Regions from separate parts of the Priestia megaterium genome, predicted to be linked through region 3. Evidence: riboswitches for the same ligand, from Rfam matches in the RefSeq annotation. Region 3 holds a riboswitch; each other region holds the start of a gene.
What was found. Region 3 has a riboswitch for S-adenosylmethionine ahead of CEQ83_RS18325 (BMP family lipoprotein). Riboswitches for the same ligand answer to the same signal wherever they lie in the genome.
Positions count from the first base shown of each region.

Region 1: it holds a riboswitch for S-adenosylmethionine, as region 3 does, so the genes downstream of both, CEQ83_RS06530 (bifunctional homocysteine S-methyltransferase/methylenetetrahydrofolate reductase) here and CEQ83_RS18325 (BMP family lipoprotein) in region 3, are expected to answer to the same signal.
Region 2: it holds a riboswitch for S-adenosylmethionine, as region 3 does, so the genes downstream of both, CEQ83_RS10835 (Na+/H+ antiporter NhaC family protein) here and CEQ83_RS18325 (BMP family lipoprotein) in region 3, are expected to answer to the same signal.

Region 1 is NZ_CP023317.1:1,303,588-1,306,867, forward strand. Features, by position in the region: gene CEQ83_RS06530 (bifunctional homocysteine S-methyltransferase/methylenetetrahydrofolate reductase) at 1-1,744, opposite strand, end outside; SAM riboswitch class I at 1,852-1,958, opposite strand; gene CEQ83_RS06535 (YkvI family membrane protein) at 2,292-3,280, shown strand, end outside.
Region 2 is NZ_CP023317.1:2,155,765-2,159,044, forward strand. Features, by position in the region: gene CEQ83_RS10825 (ABC transporter ATP-binding protein) at 1-546, shown strand, start outside; gene CEQ83_RS10830 (ABC transporter permease) at 539-1,306, shown strand; SAM riboswitch class I at 1,408-1,514, shown strand; gene CEQ83_RS10835 (Na+/H+ antiporter NhaC family protein) at 1,600-2,910, shown strand; gene CEQ83_RS27580 (hypothetical protein) at 2,950-3,078, opposite strand; gene CEQ83_RS10840 (LacI family DNA-binding transcriptional regulator) at 3,203-3,280, shown strand, end outside.
Region 3 is NZ_CP023317.1:3,567,715-3,570,994, forward strand. Features, by position in the region: gene CEQ83_RS18320 (ABC transporter ATP-binding protein) at 1-529, opposite strand, end outside; gene CEQ83_RS18325 (BMP family lipoprotein) at 611-1,621, opposite strand; SAM riboswitch class I at 1,697-1,803, opposite strand; gene CEQ83_RS18330 (hypothetical protein) at 2,137-2,298, shown strand; gene CEQ83_RS18335 (hypothetical protein) at 2,389-2,757, opposite strand; gene CEQ83_RS18340 (putative polysaccharide biosynthesis protein) at 2,777-3,280, opposite strand, start outside.

The sequences.
Region 1 (3,280 bases), 2.3 Mb from region 3:
AAATACCGTCAAATAGCTCATATGCTGTATCAATTAAGTTTTTTGCAATCGCAAGGCCTTCGACTTCACCGCGAATCCGGTCATTTCCCGTTGCGTCCATACGTTCTAGAATATCTTCTGATAATTTAATTCCAGGTACTTCATGGTGAATAAATCGAGCATTTCTTGCGCTTGTTAACGGCATGATCCCGATGTATACCGGTGTTGTTAAATGTTTGGTTGCTTCATATACCTCTTCAATTTGCTTAGTTGAATAGAGAGGCTGAGTAATGAAATAGTGAGCCCCGCAGTCGATTTTCTTTTCCAAGCGCTGAACGGCTCGGTCTAAGTGACGCACGTTTGGGTTAAAGGCAGCTGCAATGGAAAAATTGGTTTTTTGACCAAGCGGTTTGCCGGAATAAGATAGTCCTTCATTAAACTGAGCGATTAAACTAATCAAGTCAAATGAAGATAAATCATAAACCGAAGTGGCGCCAGGGAAATCGCCAACTTTTGACGGATCACCGGTAATTGCAAGCACTTGATTCATTCCTAGCGTATGAAGTCCCATTAAATGAGATTGAAGTCCAATTAAATTTCGGTCGCGACAGGTAATATGAATAAGCGGTCGTGCTTTTGTTTCTTGTTGCATCAGTGTTGCCATTGCCAAGTTGCTGATGCGAGGTGAGGCAAGAGAATTATCAGCTAATGTAATAGCATCTACGCCGACTTTATCAAGTGCTTTTGCGCCTTCTAAAAATTTCGTCGGACCAAGCTGTTTAGGCGGATCCAGCTCGACGATAACCGAGCGGCGCTTCTTCACAATTTCGTGCATATGAGGTTTATCCTGCTGCTCACGCTCTTGAACCGTAACGGCTGGTCTCATTTTAACGACTTTGCTTGTAATCGGAGGCAGGTCTTTTAAGGCAGACGACATGGCGCGTACGTGAGCTGGTGTTGTACCGCAGCATCCTCCAATTAAGCGAACCCCTTGTTCGCGGAATAAACGCGCGCTTTCTACAAAGTAGTCTTCATTCGTTTCATATTCCAGCTTGCCTTCCACATACGCCGGAAGGCTGGCATTAGGGTAAGCAGATAAGAAAGCACGATCAGGAAGCGGTACTTCTTCAAGAGACTGAATCATATGATAAGGACCTAAACGGCAGTTTAGCCCGACAACATCTGCTCCCAAGTCTTCTAATTCTTTTAATGCATCTGCTAAAGGACGCCCATCTTGCAGTACGCCAATATCATGCAGGGAAACGTGGGTAATAATAGGCTTATCCGTTTCTTTTCTTGCTAGTGTAAGAACGGTCTTTAATTCTTCGAAATCATAGTATGTTTCAAATAAAAGGCCATCCACGCCTTCATTTAAAAGCCAAAACATTTGTTCACGAATGCTTCGCTTAACCTCTTCTAAGCTAATAGCATTTTTTTGGAAAGAACGAATTCCGCCGAGTGTACCAACCACGTAAGCCTGATCGTTTGCAGCTTGTTTCGCTAATTTTACACCAGCAACATTGATGTCTTTGACTGAATCTTCTAATCCATAACGGGCAAGTTTTTGATAATTAGCAGCGTACGTATTTGTTTGAATAACGTTTGCACCAGCTTCTACATAGGCTCTGTGAATACGAGAAACCTCTTCTGGTTTGGTGATGTTTAGTTCTTCAAAACAGCTGTCAATACCGTGTGAGTAAAGGAGGGTACCAGTGGCACCATCCCCAATTAAAATTTTAGACTTTAAATCTTCAAGTAACCCCATGTCAAAACCTCCTTAAATTGTTCCGCTTCTATTTCACGAGTGATTCGTTTTATGCAATATGCCGATAAAATAGAAAAAGTCTTCTTAAGAAGAAGACTTTTTTCGCCTTCTTATCTTCCAAGCAATAAATTGCTTGCTGGATTTAGCACCATGTCTCTAACGACTGGTTGCTGAGGTTTCAAAGGGCCAGTCCCTCCACCTCTCATGATAAGAATCAATTGTATATAATTGAAACATATTTTTTTAAATAGAAAGAATACTTATTTAATAATTTATCTGATTTTTAGAAATTATACAACAGTAAATTGTGAATTTCCAGCAAATATTGAGGAAAATTTAAAAGCTAAAGGGAAAATATCCGTATATTTTGTTTGAAAACTGCCGTTATGTTAAGGGATAAAGGGTTTTCATGAAAAAAAACAAGAAGGAAATAAAAAAACGAAAAAGGAACAGCACCGGGTGAGGCGAGGATTTACATATAAAAGGCTCGTCTTTTTTTAACCGTTTCTACATATAGTGAACTATGAAGGGTAGAAGGGTGATGGGCATGAAAAGGTGGAAACTCACGCTGCAGGTTGCTGCTACGTATGTAGGCACCGTTGTAGGAGCCGGTTTTGCAACAGGCAAGGAAATTGTTCAATTTTTTACACAGTACGGGGAACTTGGAATGGTTGGAATTTTGGTCAGCGGCTTGTTTTTTATTTGGCTAGGTTCGAAAATGATGCTGCTTTCGCACGCAATTGGGGCTTCTTCTTATCAGCAGCTTAATACATATTTATTTGGTGATGTACTTGGAAAAGCGGTAAACGGTGTAATGATCGTCATTTTATTTGGAGTAACTTCAGTCATGCTAGCGAGTACGGGGGCAATAGGAAAAGAACAGTTCGGGCTGTGGCCTCCTGTTGGGATGATTTGTACAATTGTTTTAACTTATATATTTATCGCAAGAGGAATTAACGGTATTTTAATGGTTAATTCTCTTGTTGTGCCGATGATGCTTTCATTTGCTTTTATCATCTTTGTGCCAAATGTCAGCTATTTCTCACTGATTCAAACGAAGCCAGACTTAACGCTCGTCACACAGTGGAAGTGGGCGGTTAGTCCCTTTTTATATATTTCCCTAAATCTAGCTTTGGCTCAGGCCGTTTTAGTTCCATTAGGAAGCTCCGTGAAAGATAAGAGCGTGATCAAAAAAGGGGCCGTAATAGGAGGATGTGTACTTACGTTTATGCTTGTTTCTACTCATCTTGCCCTTTCCAATTTGCCTTATTCATTTCAACTTGATATTCCTATGAGTGCCGTTGTTAAAAATATCTCAGCGTGGGTGAATGTTTTATTTACGGTAGTTGTGTTAGGTGAGATTTTTACTACATTGATTGGAAATGTATTTGGAATCGCTAAACAGCTTCAATCATTTCTTCCCCTGAATGACAAACAAGCTTTTGCGTTTATTATCTTGGCATGCTTTATTATCGGGCAATTTGGATATGCTCAGCTTCTTGAGTTTTTGTATCCGATATTTGGCTATATTGGACT
Region 2 (3,280 bases), 1.4 Mb from region 3:
CTTGAAAACAGCATTCATGCAAAAGTGAAGACGTATTCCCTTGGGATGAGACAGCGTTTAGGAGTAGCTCAAGCTATTTTACATAGGCCTGCATTGCTTTTACTAGACGAACCAACAAATGGTCTAGACCCAGCGGGAATGAGAGAATTTCGTACATATTTACAAACCCTCTGCAGGGAAGAAGGTATTTCAATTTTAATCGCGAGCCACTTATTAAAAGAAGTGGAAGCATTATGTGACCGCGTTGGTATTATTCAAAACGGCGAGTTAAAAGCTGTTCAAGATCTATCTCCAAATCGTCAAGATCAAGGGATGTATGTAGAATTTGAAGTATCTGACGTGCAACAAGCAGCGGATCTTTTATCTCAAGAATTCCAAGTAACAATAAAATCCGATAGTATTGATGTAGTGATTATGAAAGAACAAATTCCAGCTGTGAATAGAAAATTAGTGGACAGCGATATTTTAGTCTACCGAATCACTCCTGTTTATGAGACGCTTGAAGATTCGTTTATGTCCGTTACGGAGGGAGAGCACCATGCTTAAGTTAATTCAAAATGAACATATGAAATGGTTTTACAAAAGAAGTACAAAAGTCACGTTTATTACAATCGGCATCTTAACTCTTTGTATGGCTCTTTTAATGAAGAAAGTAGCAAACAGCGCAGGAACGGAAGACAACATATTGAATTTCCTGTCATTTAGTGCAGGCATGCTGATCCTCGTTCAATTTTTCGCGCTTGCTGTTGGAGGATCAATGGTTGCAAAAGAGTTTGAAGCGGGTACCATTAAGCTTCTTTTAATTCGCCCTGCTAGACGTTCAACGATTTTAACGTCCAAGTACATAACGCTCATTTTAATTAGCTTGTATTATTTGCTGAGCTATTTGCTTTTTTCGTTTGTATGGGGAGCATTGTTCTTTGGATTTGCCAGTCTAGAAGGAGATGCGCAGCTGCTTAAAAACATTACGCTTACGTATGACAGCGCGTATATGGAAACGTTTATGATGATGACGTTTGCTTTTATGCTGTCGTCTTTATTTAGAAACAGCGCGCTTGCTTCAAGTCTAGCTATTGTCGTAAGTATTGGGGCGAAAGCAGTAACTGGGATAGTATCACAGTTTGGTCTATGGTGGGGGAAATTTTTACTGTTCGCCAACACAAACTTTGTGCAGTATATGGACGGAATGAAGACGATGTTTGACGGAATGACAATTCCATTTTCAATCTTTATCTTAGTTGCACACTTTGTCTTCTTTATGGGGGTAGCATGGGTGGCGTTTTTAAAACGTGACGTAGCTAATTGATGTGAGAATTTTCACACTATATATTTTTCTAAAATAGCATTTGACAATTAAATAAAAAGAGATTACAGTAGTGAAAGACTATTTTTAAAACAACTACAAACTTCTTATCAAGAGAGACGGAGGGACTGGCCCTACGATGTCTCGGCAACTGGCTGTACGCAGTGCGGTGCCAAATCCAGCAGACGATGTTTCGTTTGGAAGATGAGAAGGGTAATCTTATGATACAAATAAGAGACCTCTTCTTATCAATAAGAAGAGGTCTTTTTTTATTACGTAAACAAGAGGTGTTAAGAATGGAACAACAAAAAGGAAACGGCTGGGCGCTGTTACCGCTGGGCGTCTTTTTAGTCCTGTTTGTCGGATCAGGAATTATAACGGGAGATTTTTATAAGCTGCCTGTATTAGTAGCTATTATCATTGCAGCCATTGTGGCGCTGGCTATGAACCGCAAAGATTCACTTAATGTAAAAGTGGAACGATTTGCTAAAGGAGCAGGGCATCCTGATATCATTATTATGGTACTTATTTTTATTTTAGCAGGTGCTTTTTCTCAAGTCGCTAAAGGCATGGGAGCTGTTGATTCAACGGTAAACTTAGCTCTGTCTGTTCTTCCGCAAAGCTTAGTGGTAGTCGGAATCTTTGTTATTGGCGCATTCATTTCAATTTCGATGGGAACGTCAATGGGAACAATTGCTGCATTAGGGCCTATCGCTGTAGGAATCAGTGAGCAGGCGCATGTATCCATTACATTGGCAATTGCTGCCGTTGTTGGTGGTGCAATGTTTGGAGATAATTTATCCGTAATCTCTGATACGACCATTGCAGCAGTTCGTACGCAAAAAACAAATATGTCAGATAAATTAAAAGTAAACTTTTTTATCGTACTTCCTGCAGCGATTGTTACGGTAGTTTTATTACTTGTAATGACGCTAGGCAATACGTCATCAGTAGAAATTAAAGATTTTAGCTGGTTTAAAATCTTGCCTTATGTCGGCGTACTAGTTGCTGCCATATTTGGTGCAAACGTATTAAGCATTTTAACCGGAGGAATTGTATTAGCCGGCTTGATTGGATTAGCTGACGGAAGCTACACGCTTTCTTCTCTTGCTAAAACTGTGACAGAAGGTATTGGCGGAATGTCGGAATTAATTATTTTATCTCTTTTAATTGGCGGAATGGTTGAACTCATTCGCTATAACGGCGGTATTCAGTTCTTATTGAACTTATTAACACGACGCATTCAAACAAAAAAAGGCGGAGAATTCAGTATCGCTGGATTGGTAAGTTTAACTAATTTAGCCACGGCTAATAACACGATTTCAATTATTACAGCAGGTCCGTTAGCGAAAGAAATCTCTGATAAGTATTCAATTGATAATCGTAAATCAGCCAGTCTGCTCGACTTGTTTTCATGCAGCGTTCAAGGGCTTATCCCTTACGGTGCACAAATGCTTCTAGCAGCAGGATTTGCTAAAGTTTCACCAATTGAGATTATTCCATTTACATTCTATCCAATGTTAACAGCGGTTTGCGGTATCATTGCGATTGTAATTGGCTTTCCTCGTTTAAATAAAAAATCAAAATCATCTAAAGAAGCTGCGTAATATCAAACCCTTAAAAAGAACATTCTTTTTAAGGGTTTTTTACTGTTTGAAAAAATCAGTCGGCTTTTTTTCATCTAGCTCCTTCCAAAGTGTCTCATTTTGTTTAAGTGCATAAGCCGCTCCTCCGATTTCAATTCCGCATAATAAAATGAATAATAAAATACCCATGATATGACCTCCTTATATAAGTGAATAAAAACATGATTGTAACGGGTTTAGCTTATTGCTGTTTCACTTTATAATGAGAATAAAGTATGAAACGCGTTTCAGCGCAAGAGAAAAAGGTGAAAACATGACAAATATCCGAGATATCGCAAAAAAAGCTGGTGTATCTGTTTCGACCGTGTCACGGGTTTTAAATCATCATCCG
Region 3 (3,280 bases):
TTACTTCATGAGGAGTAAGAACGGCGGTAGGCTCGTCTAAAATAATAATTTCTGCTCCTTGATACAGCACTTTTAAAATTTCAATCTTTTGCTGTTCCCCAATTGAGCAATGCTTTACTTTTTTATGAACATCCACTGAAATTTGATAAGTTTGGGTTAATTGCCGTACATCTGCTTTCGCCTGCTTTCTGTTGAAAAAGAGACCTTTCTTTGGCTCATGCCCCAAGACAATATTTTCAGCCACTGAAAAATGAGGAAAAACCATAAAATGCTGATGCACCATGCCTATTCCGTTTTTAATCGCATCCGCAGGAGATGAAAACGAAACAGGTTTCCCGTGCAGCTGAACACTTCCTGAACTCGGCTTTTCCATTCCGTAAAGCATCCTCATCAACGTTGTTTTACCAGCACCGTTTTCTCCGACCAGCGCGTGAACCTCCCCTTTTTTCAGCGTAAAAGACACGTTATCGTTTGCTAAAAATGAACCGTATTTCTTCGTCAAATTCGTTAACTGCAACAGCTCACTCATTCCATTCATTGCTCCTTTCCCTTTAGGTTTTTTTCAAAAATAAGAAAGAGAAGCCAGCCTTACTCGACTTCTCTTCTCAACTCACTTTGCTAACGGATCTTTTACCACTGTTTTTCCATCAATAATCGAATCTTTAATTTCTTTTAATTGATCAATTACATCTTGTCCTACAAAGTCATTAAGAGGTGTCTTGCTGTCTTGAGTCACATACGTTAACCCAACACCTTTTTCTTTTAAGCCGTATGTCACTACGCCCGATTTAAATTTGTCATTTGCTAGTGCTTCTACCGTTTCATAAGCAGCCGCATCAGATCCTTTTAACTGCGATAAAATGATATGCTCAGGATCTACTTCCGTACGGTCAATATCTTGGCCTGCCGTATAAAAACCTTTTTCTTTTGCTGCTTCAAATACACCCAAGTCGCCTACAGCTGATGCTCCAGCGATAAAATCAGCGCCTTTTGAAGCCTGTAAAATAGCAAGTTCTTTTGCTTTAGCTGGATCAGAGAAGCTTCCAACATAGTTTACTAAAAACTCTGCTTTTGGATTTGTTGATTCTAGTCCTTCTTTAAAGCTTACCGTCCATTTTTTTAATAATGGAATATCATCAGCTGCAACCATTCCTACTTTATTCGTTTTCGTAATCAATCCTGCGGCTGCTCCTAATAAATATGAAGCTTCTTGTTCACGGAATACAACGCTTCTTACATTTGGTAAATCAACCACTGTATCAATAATCGCAAATTGACGCTGCGGATTTTCTTGAGCTACTTTTTTCAACGCATCTTCGGATTCAAAAGAAGATGTAATAATCAAGTCATAATTTTCTGCTACGGCAGCACGCAAATTACTTTCAATGGCTGCTTGATCTGTAGATTCAATTGTCTTTACATCAATGTTATACTTCTTCCCAGCTCGTTTTGCTCCCTCATCCATTTGCTGAAAAAACGGGTTAACTCCAATCTTTTCAGGCAAAACAAGAGCAATTCGCTTCTTTCCTTTCTCTTCACTTCCACTGCTTTTTGTGCTTTTTGACTGACAGCCAGTTACGAGTAGTACAAGCGCAACTGCTAAAATAAGAAATCTCTTCATTTAACTTACTCCCCCTATAATATAAAAAAAGCTCTTCCTTTATATAAAGGAAGAGCTCGTTAACCAAACGTCTCTTCCTCATCTTCAAGAACATACTGTTCTTAAGGATTTGGCACCATTCTGTCATAGACAGCGGTTGCCGGGTTTCACAGGGCCAGTCCCTCCACCTCTCTTGATAAGGAAAACAATAGCTATTTGTTTTATGTAATATAGTCAATATTAATAGTTTTTTAATAATTGTCAATATTATTTTTCTTTTTCATACAAAAAAACTTTAAAAACAGATAGGATTATATGGTTTTAGTCTACTAAAATAGAAGTTAAAGCCTTTACCTCATTTCTTGAATCATTCTATACTTCTTCACAAAGCGCTTATACTGAATTTGTTGACTGTCGAAAGGATTTAGTGGTAGCAAATAAATTCTATTATGCTTCTTCGGTTAATGTGTTATTAATTGAAACCACTTTACCAATAATGTTAGACTTTTCCTTAGCGATATTATTAAGAGGTGTTAATGTTGAAATTAATGAAAGAATTATCTGGCATAGCCATTGGGCTTATTATCGCTTTAGCCGTTTCAAAAATATTTTTTGATACCCCGACCAACATTGGAATCGTAGTTATTTTTATTACGAGTATGGTCGTAACAGGGGTAGCAAGAGCAAAACTAAGATGAGATAATCTAACAAAAAAACACCACCTTTTATTCGCAAGGTGGTGTTTTCTTTTAATGATTTTAGTATGTAGTAATTCTAAGTGAAGGCCTTTACCCTTCTCCATCAATCATCGTATACTTCCTTGCAAAGCGCTTGTAGTAAATTTGCTCATCCTCTTGCCCATCGTTAAAAACAAGTCGGTTATGATCAATATCTTTTTCTTTTAACACATAGCCTTTTTCATTCATCAGTTGAATATATTCATCTAAATGTCCTTTTTTCACCATATAGTGAAGAGCATCATCTGAATCCGTAGTCTCTGCTACACCTTGACTTCCCACCTCTAACTTGAATACAGCTGTTGCTGTTTGAATCGGACGGTAATCGCCAAACACTCTTTCCCAATTTAATAGCAGCAGCGCGCCGAAAATTATGATACATCCTCCAGCCGCTACGGTTAGTAAAAATCGTTTTGACACACCTTTCTCTCCTTTACATTTACATTCTTTTTCTTCTATTTAACACAACAGATTGCCCTAAACTTGTTTTTACGCCAAGTCCTAGATACACGGCAGCACCTAAAGCAATTGAAATACAAGATGTGCTAATCGCAAGTGAAGATGCAGACAGCTTATTTTCTAAAAAATAGTGAGAAGTATAATTGCCGATAATCACAGCGGCTGACATCACACTTACTAATAAAACAGGAGTCAACGCGGCTTTTCCTAGTGATTGAACTCGGTAAGAAATGGATTTTTCAATTAAATAAAAGTTATAGATAACCGATACACCATATCCTCCGTACGTCGCGACAACAGGTCCAATTTCTTTTAAGCTTGAAACCAACAGTACGTTTAATACTATCTTCACAACAATACCTAAACCCAAGCCAAAAATTAATTTCTTTTGCTGATTAATTCCTTGAAGAATCGCGGCTGTTACGGTAAAAAGAGCAAATAAAATGGCAGCAGGCGCATACCATTGTAAAACAACTCCACCGAT